3 regions of the Amycolatopsis sp. NPDC003865 genome follow, and region 2 is predicted to be linked to each of the others. Evidence: riboswitches for the same ligand, from Rfam matches in the RefSeq annotation. Region 2 holds a riboswitch; each other region holds the start of a gene.
The links. Region 2 has a riboswitch for thiamine pyrophosphate ahead of ACWEVP_RS30700 (thiamine ABC transporter substrate-binding protein). Riboswitches for the same ligand answer to the same signal wherever they lie in the genome.
Positions count from the first base shown of each region.

Region 1 (4,270 bases), on a different contig from region 2:
GGCGTCCGCGGCCAGCGCCGGCTCGACCCCGATGACCTTCGCGTGCGGTGCCCGGGCCTTGATCGCGGTGCCGACGCCGGCGGCCAGCCCGCCGCCGCTGACCGGCACCAGCACGACCTCGGCTTCGGGGAGGTCTTCGGCGATCTCGAGCCCCGCCGTGCCCTGCCCGGCGATGATGGCCGCGTCGTCGAAGGGCGGGATGAGGGTCAGCCCGCGTTCGGCGGCCAGTTCGCGCGCTTTGCCCTCGTGCTCGCCGATCGGCACCTCGATCACCTCGGCGCCGTAGGAGCGGGTGGCTTCGACCTTGATCCGTGGCGTCACGTCCGGCACGACGACCAACGCGGGCACGCCGTACCGCTGCGCGGCGTACGCGACCGCTTGCGCGTGGTTGCCGCTGGAATAAGCGATGACGCCGCGGGTACGCCGTTCGTCGTCGAGGGTGGCGATCGCGTTGAACGCGCCGCGCACCTTGAACGCGCCGACCGGTTGGAGGTTTTCGGGTTTGAGCCACAGGGTTCCGCGGGGATCCCACGTCTGGAGCAGCAGGGGCGTGCGCACGGCGACATCCTGGACGCGCTTCGCCGCGGCCTCGATGTCAGAGATCGTCACCAGTTCCATGTGCCGAGTATGTCAAGAAAGTGCCCGGTGTGGAGTGTCTATTGTGGACGGTCGGAGTGGTGCTCCTCACGCTCCGGCAACGTGGGGAGTTCCTCGCGCGCCTTACACGTTGGAAACGGGGAGAAGACTTTCTAGCGGATCGGGATCATGAGCAAGGAGAACGCAGCGGCTTCCGAGTTGGACACGAAGAAGGAAGAAAAGTCCGGCCTGCGGATCGCGCAGGTGCTGGCGGCGGCGCTCGCGGCGGTGACCGCGGCGCTGCTGGGATCGACGCTCGGCGTGGCCGGCACGGTGGTCGGCGCCGGCGTGGCGAGCGTGGTGTCGACGGTCGGCAGCGAGCTGTACCTGCGCTCGCTGCAACGCACCCGCGAGGCGGCGCTCAAGGCGCGGCAGCTGGCGACGTCGGGGATCCGCCGGCGCGGGGTACCCGACCTGCCGGCGGCGGCCGAGGTGCCGATCACCGACCAGCCGACGGTCCAGCTGGCCAAGCCGGAGGAGGAGCCCTCGCGGCTGCGCAAACTGCGCTGGCCGTTGATCATCGGCACGAGCGTGGCGGCGTTCGCGGTGGCGATCCTGGCGATCGTCGGCTTCGAGTCGGCGACGGGCACCCAGATCGGCGGCGGCACGGGCACGAGCATCGGCAAGATCTTCGGCAACGGCGGCGGCCGCACGGACCCGGCGCCGTCGACCACGCCCGCGCCCTCGACGGACACCCAGGTGTCCCCGACGGAGACGACCACGACGCCGTCGGACACGTCCACGGCCCCGACGACCTCGTCGGAGACGCCGACGACCACGCCGAGCACGACGACCCAGCAGCCGTCGACCTCGGCCCCGGCGACGACGACCGCGCCCACCAGCAAGGGCGCGGTCACCACCCCGACGCCGTGAACGCTCAGGGGAGGCGGGCGCGCAGCTCCCGAGCGGCAGCTTCGGGGTCTTCGGCTTCGGTGATCGCCCGGACCACCACGATCCGGGACGCTCCCGCGTCGAGGACCTCCGGGAGCCGGTCGCCGTCGATGCCGCCGATGGCGAACCACGGCCGGTCCGGGGTCCAGGCCGCGGTCTCGCGCACCAGGTCCAGGCCGGGCGCGGAGCGGCCCGGCTTGGTCGGCGTCGGCCAGCAGGGGCCCGTGCAGAAGTAGTCCACGCCGGGCTCCGCGGCCGCCGCGAGGGCCTGGTCGAGCGAGTGCGTCGACCGGCCGATGACGACCTCGTCCCCGAGGATGCGGCGGGCCAGCGGCACCGGGATGTCGTCCTGGCCCAGGTGCAGCACGTCCGCGCCCACCGCCAAAGCGACGTCGGCCCGGTCGTTCACCGACAGCAACGCTCCGTGCCGCGCGCAGGCCTCGGCCAGCACCTCCAGCGCCGCGATCTCCTGGGCGGCCTCCAGCGGCGCACCCCCGGTCTTGTCGCGCAGCTGGATGATGTCGACGCCGCCGGCCAGCGCCGCGTCGGCGAAGGACGCCAAATCGCCGCGCGAAGTTCGGGCGTCCGTGCAGAGGTACAGGCGCGCCGCGTCGAGGCGGGCGCGGATCTTGTCACCGGAAAGGGCGGGCATAGCGGCGACCGTACCTCGCGAGCTAGGGTGGACTCGTCCGCACGGGAGCCCGAGGGACGGGCTGAGAGGGAGCTGCCGCTCCGACCGTGGAACCTGATCCGGGTCATGCCGGCGCAGGGAGCGTGATCCCATGACGAACCTGGCAGTGGTGGGCGGCGGCGTGATCGGCCTGGCCACGGCGTGGCGCGCGGCCGCGAACGGCCACGAGGTCACCCTCTACGACCCCGAACCCGTCCGCGGCGGCGCCTCCTGGCTGGCCGGCGGCATGCTCGCCCCGGTCACCGAAGCCTGGCCCGGCGAGGAAGACGTGCTCATCCTCGGCGAAGAATCGCTGAGGCGGTGGCCCGGCTTCGCGAGCGACCTGGCCCGCGAAGGCCTGGACCCCGGCCTGGCCGAACACGGCACGCTCGTCGTCGCCTTCGACAGCGCCGACGCCGGCTACCTGGACATCCTCGCCGGCCACCTGCACGGGACCGGCCGCGCGGCGGACCGGCTCACCGGCCGGGAGGCCAAGCGTCTCGAGCCCGGCGTCGGATCTGTCCGAAGTGGACTCCACGTGCCCGGCGACCTGGCCGTGGACAACCGGAAACTCCTCCAAGCGCTCTACGCGGCGGCGCGGGAGCGGGACGTGCGGTTCGTGCGCGAACGCGTGGAACGGATCCCGGACGCCGAAGCCGTCGTGCTCGCCGCCGGCGCCTGGACCGGGCGGCTGCACCCGCAGCTGGCCGGGGCCGTCCGCCCGCTCAAGGGCGAGATCCTCCGGCTCAGGCCCCGCCGCGGCTGCCTGCCGCCGCCGACGCGAACCGTCCGCGCCGTCGTCGAAGGCAAGCCGATCTACCTCGTCCCGCGCGGCGACCAGGAGCTCGTTCTCGGCGCGACGCAGTACGAAGCGGGCTTCGACCAGGCCGTCACCGCGCGCGGCGTGCGCGAGCTGATCGAGGGTGCCGAACGCGTCTTCCCCGCGATCACGGAGTACGAGCTGGCCGAGACCGCCGCGGGCCTGCGGGCCGGCAGCCGGGACGTCCTGCCCTACATCGGTGTCCTGGACGACGGTGTCTTCGCCGCCACCGGGCACCACCGCAACGGCCTGCTGATGGCCCCCGTGACCGCGGACGCCGTGGTCGCCTGGCTCGAGGGTGAGAAGCCGCCCGAAGGCGTCGAAGCGGCTTCACCCGCCCGCCTGCACCAGAAGGAGCACGTGTGATGGAGATCAAGCTCAACGGGAAGTGGACGGAGTTCCCGGACGGCGCCACGGTCGCCGACGTCCTCGACGCGTCGGGCGGGCAGCGGCCCGGCATCGCCGTCGCGGTCGACGGCGTCGTCGTCCGGCGGGGCGACTGGCCGACCACCGCCGTGCCCAAGGGGGCGGTCCTCGACGTGCTCACCGCGGTCCAGGGAGGCTGAAATGGACGCAGAACCGCTGGTCATCGGCACCGCCAAGCTGTCGTCGCGGCTGATCATCGGCACCGGCGGCGCGGCCAACCTGGCCGTGCTCGAACGGGCGCTGGTCGCGTCCGGCACCGAGCTGACCACCGTCGCGATGCGCCGCGCCGACGCCGAAGGCGGCTCCGGCGTCCTCGAACTGCTGAAGCGGCTCGGCATCGAGCTGCTGCCCAACACCGCGGGCTGCCGCACGGCCGCCGAGGCCGTGCTGACCGCGCAGCTCGCCCGGGAGGCGCTGGAAACCGATCTGGTCAAGCTCGAGGTGCACGCCGACGACCGGACGCTGCTGCCGGACCCGGTCGAGACCCTCGACGCCGCCGAACGGCTGGCCGCCGACGGGTTCACGGTGTTCGCCTACACGAACGACGACCCGGTGCTCGCGCTGCGGCTGGAGGAGGCGGGCTGCGCCGCGGTGATGCCGCTGGGCGCGCCGATCGGCACCGGTCTCGGCATCCGGAATCCGCACAACATCGAGCTGATCGTTTCGCGGGCGGGCGTGCCGGTGATCCTGGACGCCGGAATCGGCACGGCGTCGGACGCGACGCTGGCGATGGAGCTCGGTTGCGACGCCGTCCTGCTGTCCACCGCCGTCACCCGGGCGGCGGATCCGGAGCGGATGGCCGCCGCCATGCGCTCGGCCGTCGTCGC
Region 1 covers NZ_JBSGJA010000046.1:4,900-9,169, reverse strand. The annotation lists gene ACWEVP_RS49795 (threonine ammonia-lyase) at 1-618, opposite strand, end outside; gene ACWEVP_RS49790 (hypothetical protein) at 766-1,509, shown strand; gene thiE (thiamine phosphate synthase) at 1,514-2,179, opposite strand; TPP riboswitch at 2,211-2,316, shown strand; gene thiO (glycine oxidase ThiO) at 2,310-3,383, shown strand; gene thiS (sulfur carrier protein ThiS) at 3,383-3,583, shown strand; gene thiG (thiazole synthase) at 3,585-4,270, shown strand, end outside.
Region 1: it holds a riboswitch for thiamine pyrophosphate, as region 2 does, so the genes downstream of both, thiO (glycine oxidase ThiO) here and ACWEVP_RS30700 (thiamine ABC transporter substrate-binding protein) in region 2, are expected to answer to the same signal.

Region 2 (4,270 bases):
GCGGCGGGCGTGATCCACACGGACTTCGAGCGCGGCTTCATCAAGGCGGAGATCGTCTCCTACGACGACCTGATGGAGGCGGGCACGATGGCCGCGGCCCGGGCGGCGGGCAAGGTCCGCATGGAGGGCAAGGACTACGTCATGGCCGACGGCGACGTGGTCGAGTTTCGCTTCAACGTCTGAGTCGGCTACTGGTTGTTACTTTCATTGGACGCAGGATATGCTGCGTCCAATGAAAGCTTCGCCGAGCTTGCTGCCCCTGCTGCGTTCGCGCCTGCAGGGCGAGCTGCTCGCGCTGGTCCTGCTGCACCCGGAGCGCGAGTACAGCATCACCGAGCTCGCCGAGTCGTTCGGCGTCTCGGCGACGACCGTGCTGCGCGAAGCCGAGCGGCTCGTCGGTGGCGGCATCCTGGAAGACCGGCGGGTGGGCCGGAGCCGGCTCGTCAAAGCCCGCACCGACACCCCGCTCTACCGCCCGCTGAGCGACGTCATCGCGGTCACGTTCGGGCCGATGTCCCTGCTCGCCGAAGCCCTGGCCGGGCTGGCGGGCGTGCGCGAGGCCTACATCTACGGGTCCTGGGCCGCGCGCTACAGCGGCGAACCAGGGCCGCCGCCCGGTGACGTCGACGTCCTCGTCGTCGGTTCGCCCGATCCGGACGAGCTCTTCGACCGGGCCGAGCGCGTGTCGCGGCGGCTGGGCCGCGAGGTCAACGTGCACCGGATTTCGCCCGAGGCGTGGGCGACCGCGGACACGGCGGATCCGTTCCTCACCAGCGTTCGCGACCGTCCGCTGGCCCGGCTGAACCTCGACCAGGAGTCCTGATGCCCCAGTGGAACCAAGGGCGGGAGCGGATCGACGCCTTCATCGCGCGCGGTGCCATCGAGCACGTTCCCGCGTCGCGGGAGGCCGCCGAGGCCGAACTGGTCCGGGCCCGCACCCACCTAGCTTCGGCGCGGCAGCTGCAGGACACGGATCCGGAAGGCGCCTACACGCTGGCCTACGACAGCGCTCGCCGGGCACTGGCGGCCGTCCTGCAGAACCAGGGCCTGCGGGTGACGAGCCGGGGTGGGCACGTGACCGTCTACGAGGCGGTCCTCGCCCAGCTGGATCCGCCGCTGGGGCCGGTCTTGCGGCCCTTCAACCGGATGCGGGCCCGGCGCAACGAAGTCGCCTACCGGTCTTCCGAGGCTCCGTCGATGACCGCCGAGGACGTCGCGGCCGACGTGCCGAAGGTGCTCGCGCTCATCGAGGTGGCCGAAAAAGCCATTCCGAACATGCCGCGTTACTGAGCGGCGGGGAGCCGGCCCGGCCCGGAAGCCAGGCCGGCGGCCGGCTCAGCCGAGCAGGCCCATCAGGGCGATCGCGATCAGCACCACCGCGGGGGCGAGGGCGTTGATCCAGGCGCGCTGGGCGGGGGTGAGAGCGGCGGTGCTGTTCATGGCGTTTCCTAGGGCCGAAATCGATGCTTCCGCCCTGCTCAGCGCGCTGATCATGTCCTTCGTTAGCGGCTGTGATCGAATTCACCGGCATCCGGGTGACGACGTCCCCGCGCGGTGAACCAGAGCACGCCGCCCGCCGCTGCCACCATCGCCGCGAATGCCGCCGTACCGACCACGATCGCCTGGGTCATGCCATCCCTCCGTTAGCAGAAGCCGTTTACCGAGAGACGTCGAACCCGCGAGAAAGTGCACTCTGAGTAACCGAGATCACACCGAGCCGAGCACCGAGTCGATCTGCGCCGCCAGGTCGAAGTCCTTCGCCGTCAGGCCGCCCGCCGAATGGGTCGAGAGCCGGAACGTCAGCGTGCGCCAGCGGATGTCGATGTCCGGGTGGTGGTCGGCCGCTTCGGCCAGCACCGCGACGCGGTCCACCACCTCGATCGCCTGCGGGAAGCTCGCCAGCTCGGCCTCGCGCGAGATCACCGCGCCGGACCGCGTCCAGCCGGCGCCCAGCCGTTCGTCGGCCTCGGCGTCGCTCAAGATTTCCGTCATGCCTCCATGGTCGTACGTCCTGGACTACGCTGCACGGTTGCCACGGGAGTCCGGTCAGCCGGGCTGAGAGGCGGGTCACCCCGCGACCGTTCGCACCTGACCGGATCATGCCGGCGAAGGGAGGGCTTCCCCTCCTCGTCCGGCGAAGTGCAGGAGGGTAGATGAAACACAGGGCTGTTCGCGCCGCGACGGCCGTCGTCGCCGTCAGCGTCGTCGCCGCGGGGTGCTCGCTGTCCGACGGTGACGGTGGCACGCAGCAGACGCCCACCGTCACCCTCGTGACGCACGACTCCTTCCTGGCACCGCAGGAGGTGCTCGACGCCTTCCAGAAGCAGTCGGGCATCAAGATCTCCGTGCTCAAGCAGGGCGACGCCGGTTCGCTGACCAACAAGCTCGTGCTGACCAAGGCCAACCCGATCGGCGACGTCGCGTACGGCGTCGACTCGACCTTCGCCTCCCGCGCCCTGCAGGAGGGCGTCTTCGAGCCCTACACCAGCCCGGAGGCCGACCGCGGGCCGCAGCGCTACGCCGTCGACCCCGAGCACCGGCTCTCCGCGGTCGACGTCGGCGACGTCTGCGTCAACGTCGACACGAACTACTTCACGAGCAAGGGCATCCCGGCGCCGGAGTCCTACGACGACCTCGCCGACCCGAAGTACAAGGACCTGCTGGTCGCCGAGGACCCGGCGACGGCCTCGCCCGGGCTGGCGTTCCTCCTCGGCACCATCGCGAAGTACGGCGAAGCCGGCTGGAAGGACTACTGGACGAAGCTGAAGGCCAACGGGCTCAAGGTCGTCAGCGGCTGGGAAGAGGCCTACACCAAGGACTTCTCCGGCTCGTCCGGCAAGGGACCGCGCCCGATCGTCGTCTCGTACGCGTCTTCGCCCGCCGCCGAGGTCGGCGACGACGGCAAGCCGCGCACCAAGGCACTGCTCGACACCTGCTACCGGCAGGTGGAGTACGCCGGCGTGCTGGCGAACGGCAAGCAGACCGAGAGCGCGCGCAAGGTCGTCGACTTCCTGCTGTCGCAGCAGTTCCAGGCGACGGTCGCGGCGAACATGTACGTGTACCCGGCGCGCCAGGGTGTCGACCTGCCGGCGGGCTGGGCGCAGGTCGCGCCGCTGCCGCAGAAGCCGCAGTCGCTCACGGCGGACCAGGTGCAGGCCGGGCGCGAGAAGTGGATCGGCGAATGGCGCACGCTCGTGCAGCAGTGACATCCGAGGCTCCGCCTCGGGCCGGGGGCTTCGCCACCCGGAGCCCCCAAAAGAAAGCCGTAACCCCGCCGAGTACAACCCGCGGCTTCGGCCTGGCCCTGCTCGGCCTGGCCCCGATCGGCTTCCTGGTCGTCTTCTTCGCCTGGCCGGTGCTGGCGATCATCGGCCGGGGGTTCGCCGCGGGCGGGCTCGACGTCGTCCTCGGCGACGCGCGGACCTGGCAGCTGGCCGGGTTCACCGTCGCCAGCGCGGCCGCGTCGACCGTGGTCGCGGTGGTCGCCGGGCTGCCGGTGGCGTTCCTGCTCGCGCGGGTGCGGCTGCCCGGTGTCGGCCTCGCGCGGACGCTCGTGCTGGTGCCGTTCGTGCTGCCGACCGTCGTCGTCGGCCTGGCGTTCCGGGCGCTCTGGCCGGACGGCGGCGTGCTGCCGATCGTGCTGGCCAACGCGTTCTTCAACGTCGCCGTCGTCGCGCGGACCGTCGCCGGGCTGTGGGCGCGGCTCGACTCCCGGACGACCGACGCCGCCCGCGCGCTCGGCGCGTCGCCGTGGCGCGCGTTCCGCTCGGTGACGCTGCCCGCGCTGGCGCCGGCGATCGCGTCCGCCGCGGCCGTCGTGTTCCTGTTCTGCGCCACCAGTTTCGGCGTCGTCCTGATCCTGGGCGGGGCGCGCTACCGGACCCTGGAAACCGAGATCTACCTGCGGACGGTGGACCTCCTGGATCTTTCGGGCGCGGCGGCGCTTTCCCTGATCCAGTTCGCGGCCGTGGTCGCCGCGCTGGTGCTCGGCGGCCTGGCGCGCCGGCGCAGGGACGGCGCGCGGATCGGGGCCGGCGGGCCACGGCGGCCGCGGGGCGGCGAATGGTGGGTCGCCGGCGCCGCGGGGGTCGTCCTGGCGTTGCTCGTGACGCCGATCGTCGCGCTGCTCGCCGAATCGGTGTCCACTGAGGACGGCTGGAGCCTGGCCGGGTACCGCGCGCTGAGCGGGACCGGCGAGAAGGGCGCACTCCAGGTGTCCGGCTGGGACGCCGCGGTGAACTCGCTGAAGGTGGCGATCGACGCGACGCTG
Region 2 covers NZ_JBSGJA010000014.1:198,880-203,149, reverse strand. The annotation lists gene ychF (redox-regulated ATPase YchF) at 1-183, shown strand, start outside; gene ACWEVP_RS30720 (ArsR family transcriptional regulator) at 233-823, shown strand; gene ACWEVP_RS30715 (hypothetical protein) at 823-1,290, shown strand; gene ACWEVP_RS30710 (hypothetical protein) at 1,503-1,631, opposite strand; gene ACWEVP_RS30705 (4a-hydroxytetrahydrobiopterin dehydratase) at 1,708-1,992, opposite strand; TPP riboswitch at 2,025-2,132, shown strand; gene ACWEVP_RS30700 (thiamine ABC transporter substrate-binding protein) at 2,154-3,206, shown strand; gene ACWEVP_RS30695 (ABC transporter permease) at 3,314-4,270, shown strand, end outside.

Region 3 (4,270 bases), on a different contig from region 2:
CTGCGCGGTGACGACGTCCACCGGGATCTCCGTGAAACCCTGCACGCCCAACGAGTTCTGCACGGTGACCGCGGTCAGCGCCACCAGCCCGTGCACGCCGTGGGCGAAGAACGTCCGCAGGTCCGCCTGGATGCCCGCACCACCACCGGAGTCCGATCCGGCGATGGTGAGGGCGGTGGGCGGTGTCACGGCTGCACGACCGGCAGGTACACCTGGCTGCCGGACTCGGTGAACTCCGCCGACTTCGACGCCATCCCGGCCTCGATTGCCTCCACAGTGGACAGTCCGTGCTCTTCCGCGTACTTGCGGACGTCCTGCGTGATCCGCATCGAGCAGAACTTCGGCCCGCACATCGAGCAGAAGTGCGCGGTCTTGGCCGGTTCGGCGGGCAGCGTCTCGTCGTGGAACGAACGGGCGGTGTCCGGGTCCAGCGAGAGGTTGAACTGGTCGTTCCAGCGGAACTCGAAACGCGCCTTGGACAGCTCGTCGTCCCATTCCTGCGCGTACTTGTGCCCCTTGGCCAGGTCGGCGGCGTGCGCGGCGATCTTGTACGTGATCACGCCCGTCTTGACGTCGTCGCGGTTCGGCAGGCCGAGGTGCTCCTTCGGCGTCACGTAACACAGCATCGCCGTGCCGTACCAGCCGATCTGCGCCGCGCCGATGGCCGACGTGATGTGGTCGTACGCCGGTGCGATGTCCGTCGCGAGTGGACCGAGGGTGTAGAACGGCGCCTCGCCGCAGAGCTTTTCCTCGAGCTCGACGTTCTCCTTGATCTTGTGCATCGGCACGTGGCCGGGGCCCTCGATCATCACCTGGACGTCGTGCGAGCGCGCGATGTGCGTCAGCTCGCCCAGGGTTTCCAGCTCGGCGAACTGCGCGCGGTCGTTGGCGTCGGCGATCGAGCCGGGGCGCAGGCCGTCGCCGAGGGAGAACGTGACGTCGTACTGGCGGAGGATCTCGCAGAGTTCCTCGAAGTGGGTGTACAAAAAGGACTCCTGGTGGTGCGCGAGGCACCACGCGGCCATGATCGACCCGCCGCGGCTGACGATGCCCGTGACGCGCCGCGCGGTCAGCGGGATGTAGCGCAGCAGCACGCCGGCGTGCACGGTGACGTAGTCGACGCCCTGCTCGCACTGCTCGATGATCGTGTCGCGGTAGATCTCCCACGACAGCTTTTCCGGTTCGCCGTCGACCTTTTCCAGTGCCTGGTAGATCGGCACGGTGCCGACCGGGACCGGCGAGTTGCGGATGATCCACTCGCGCGTCTCGTGGATCCGCTTGCCGGTGGAGAGGTCCATGATCGTGTCGGCGCCCCAGCGGGTCGCCCAGACCATCTTGTCGACCTCTTCCTCGACCGACGACCAGACGGCCGAGTTGCCCATGTTGGCGTTGATCTTCACGAGGAAGTTCTTGCCGATGATCATCGGCTCGGACTCGGGGTGCTTGCGGTTGACCGGGATCACCGCACGCCCGCGGGCCACCTCGTCGCGCACGAACTCGGGCGAAACCCGTTCGCGCGCGGCGATGTACTCCATTTCGCGGGTGATGACGCCCTGTTTGGCCCAGCCCAGCTGGGTGTTGTGCTCGCGGCCGTCGGCCCAGCCGGCGCGCAGCCGGTGCAGTCCACTGTGGACGTCGATCGAAGCTTCGGGATCGGTGTACGGGCCCGAAGTGTCGTAGACGTCGAAGTGCTCGCCGTTCGACAGATCGATCCGGCGCGCGGGAACGCGGAGCCCGGATTCGGTCTGGTGGTACACCTTGCGCGAGCCGGTGATCGGCCCGGTCGTTACGGAGACGTCCTTGTTCTCAAGCGTCGTCAACGACTTTCACTCCCTACGCCGGCATTACCCGGTCAGGTTCATGCGGTCGGTGACGCCTGCGAAACGCAAGTCACCCTCTCAGCCCGCCATGGCGCGAGCTCCCGCGTTGGTGTTGTAACCCGACCATGCCACGCCGGAGCGCGATACTCAAGTCAGCCGACCAACTCGGCCGGAGTGGCGTAGACGTCGACCATGGCTCCGTTGCGCAGCACGGTGATCGGCAGTGCGGTGCCGATCACCTCCGCGAACAGCTGCCGCTGGATGCCCTGGGCGTCCGAGACCCGGGTGCGGCCGACGGTCAGCACGAGGTCGCCCGCCTTGAGGCCCGCGCGGTCGGCGGGGCCGCCGGTGACGACTTCGCGCACCCGCAGCCCGGCGCTCTGCCCGGTGCGCTCGGCGACGTCGTCCGGCAGTGGCGCGGGCACGCCGACGACGCCGAGGTACGCGCGCCGCACCCGGCCCTCGACGACGAGCGTGTCGATGATCCGCCGCGTGGTGGCGTTGATCGGGACGGCGAGCCCGAGCCCGAGGCCGGCGACGGCGGTGTTGACGCCGACGACCCGCCCGGCGGAGTCGGCGAGCGCGCCGCCGGAGTTGCCGGGGTTGAGGGCGGCGTCGGTCTGGATGACGTCTTCGATCACCCGTCCCGCGCGGCCGTGGCGCACCGGCAGCGCCCGGCCGAGCGCGCTGACGACGCCGGCGGTGACGGTGCCGGAGAAGCCGAGCGGGCTCCCGATGGCCACGACGAGCTGCCCGACGACGAGCCGGTCGGCGTCGCCGAGCACCGCGGCCGACGGCGTCTCGCCGCGCGCCCGCAGCACGGCGAGGTCGGAGAGCGGATCGGCGCCGACGACGTCGAAGGGCACTTCGCTGCCGTCGGCGAAGGTGGCGACCCCGCGCCGGTGGTCGGCGACGACGTGGGCGTTGGTGAGCAGGTGGCCGTCGTCGGCGAAGACGACGGCCGAGCCGCTGCCGCGCGCGAGCTGCACCCCGGCGACGTGCGGGGTGACGGTCTTCGCGACCGTGCTGACCGCGCGCGAGTAGGCGTCCATCGCGTCTTCCATGAGGGCACCTCGATTACACCGTTGCAGGTACTACAAGTGTGCGCCCGAAAACCGAGACCGGGAGTTCGCTGTCCGTGAACCGGTTCACCGGACCAGTGACGGTCAGTGGTTCACCGGTTCGGACCATGCGCCGGTGAAGATTCGGCGGCAGACTCCCAAGTCGCTTCTGTAACGGTGCAGAAGCGATCTTCTGTGGGGTTGATATGCGCAAACTCATGTTCGGCGCCCTCGCCGGGCTGCTGGTCACCGGCCTGATCCCGGGGATCGCGGTGGCCCAGGGCGAGGCTCCCGGCGCCCCGGGCGCCCATCCCAGCTGGCTGCCCGCGAACAAGACCGGTTTCGGCACGGCTCACGACCGGTCCAGCAACGTCTGGTTCACCCTCCAAGGTGGCCAGCTGTCCGAGGTCTACTACCCGGACCTGTCGACACCGAGCGTCCGGTCGACGAACTTCGTCGTCACGGACGGCCGGAGCTTCGCCGTCGCCGACTACACCGCGAAGTCCCAGCAGGTCCGGCGGACCGACGACGACAGCCTGACCTACGAGCAGACCATCACCGACGACCAGCACCGCTGGCGGCTGCGCAAGACGTACGTCACCGACCCGGCCGCCACGACGGTGCTGGTGGACGTCGACTTCCAGTCGCTCACCGGGCGGCCCTACCAGCTCTACGCGGTCGCCGACCCGGACCTCACCAACGACGGCTCCGACGACTCCGCCGCGCGGAAGGGCGACGCCGTCACCGCGCAGGACGCGACCAACGCCGCCGCGCTCACCGCGAAGCCCGCCTTCACGAAGACGAGCGTCGGCTACGCGGGCGCGTCCGACGGGAACACCCAGCTCACGAAGACCTTCAAGCTGACCTCCTACGACACCGCCGCCAAGGGCAACGTCGTGCTGACCGGGCAGACGACCGCCGACGGCCTGCGGAACCGGCACGTCACCCTCGCGCTCGGCATGGGCGCGAAGGCGTCCGACGCGCTCGGCAGCGCGCAGGCGTCGCAGCGACGCGGCGTCCGCGACATCACGCGCGCCTACGACCGCGGGTGGAAGGAGTACCTGCGTGGGGTGGGCAAGCCGCCGTCGTCGCTGAAGACCGACGCCGAGCGCGACCTCTACAAGGCGTCGATGCTGACGCTCGCCGCGAGCGAGGACAAGCACCACCCGGGCGCCTTCATCGCGTCGCCGAGCATGCCGTGGCGGTTCGGGAACAACGACCCGGAGTGGTCGCCGTCGGGCACCTACCACCTGGTCTGGCCGCGTGACCTCTACCAGATCGCGACCGGGCTGGCCGCCGGCGGCGACACGGCCGCCGCGAACCGCGCGGTGTCCTACATGTTCGGCACGCAGCAGCAGGCCGACGGGCACATGCCGCAGAACAGCCGCG
Region 3 covers NZ_JBSGJA010000015.1:704-4,973, forward strand. The annotation lists gene thiD (bifunctional hydroxymethylpyrimidine kinase/phosphomethylpyrimidine kinase) at 1-189, opposite strand, end outside; gene thiC (phosphomethylpyrimidine synthase ThiC) at 186-1,820, opposite strand; TPP riboswitch at 1,814-1,935, opposite strand; gene ACWEVP_RS30980 (S1C family serine protease) at 1,973-2,884, opposite strand; gene ACWEVP_RS30985 (glycoside hydrolase family 15 protein) at 3,088-4,270, shown strand, end outside.
Region 3: it holds a riboswitch for thiamine pyrophosphate, as region 2 does, so the genes downstream of both, thiC (phosphomethylpyrimidine synthase ThiC) here and ACWEVP_RS30700 (thiamine ABC transporter substrate-binding protein) in region 2, are expected to answer to the same signal.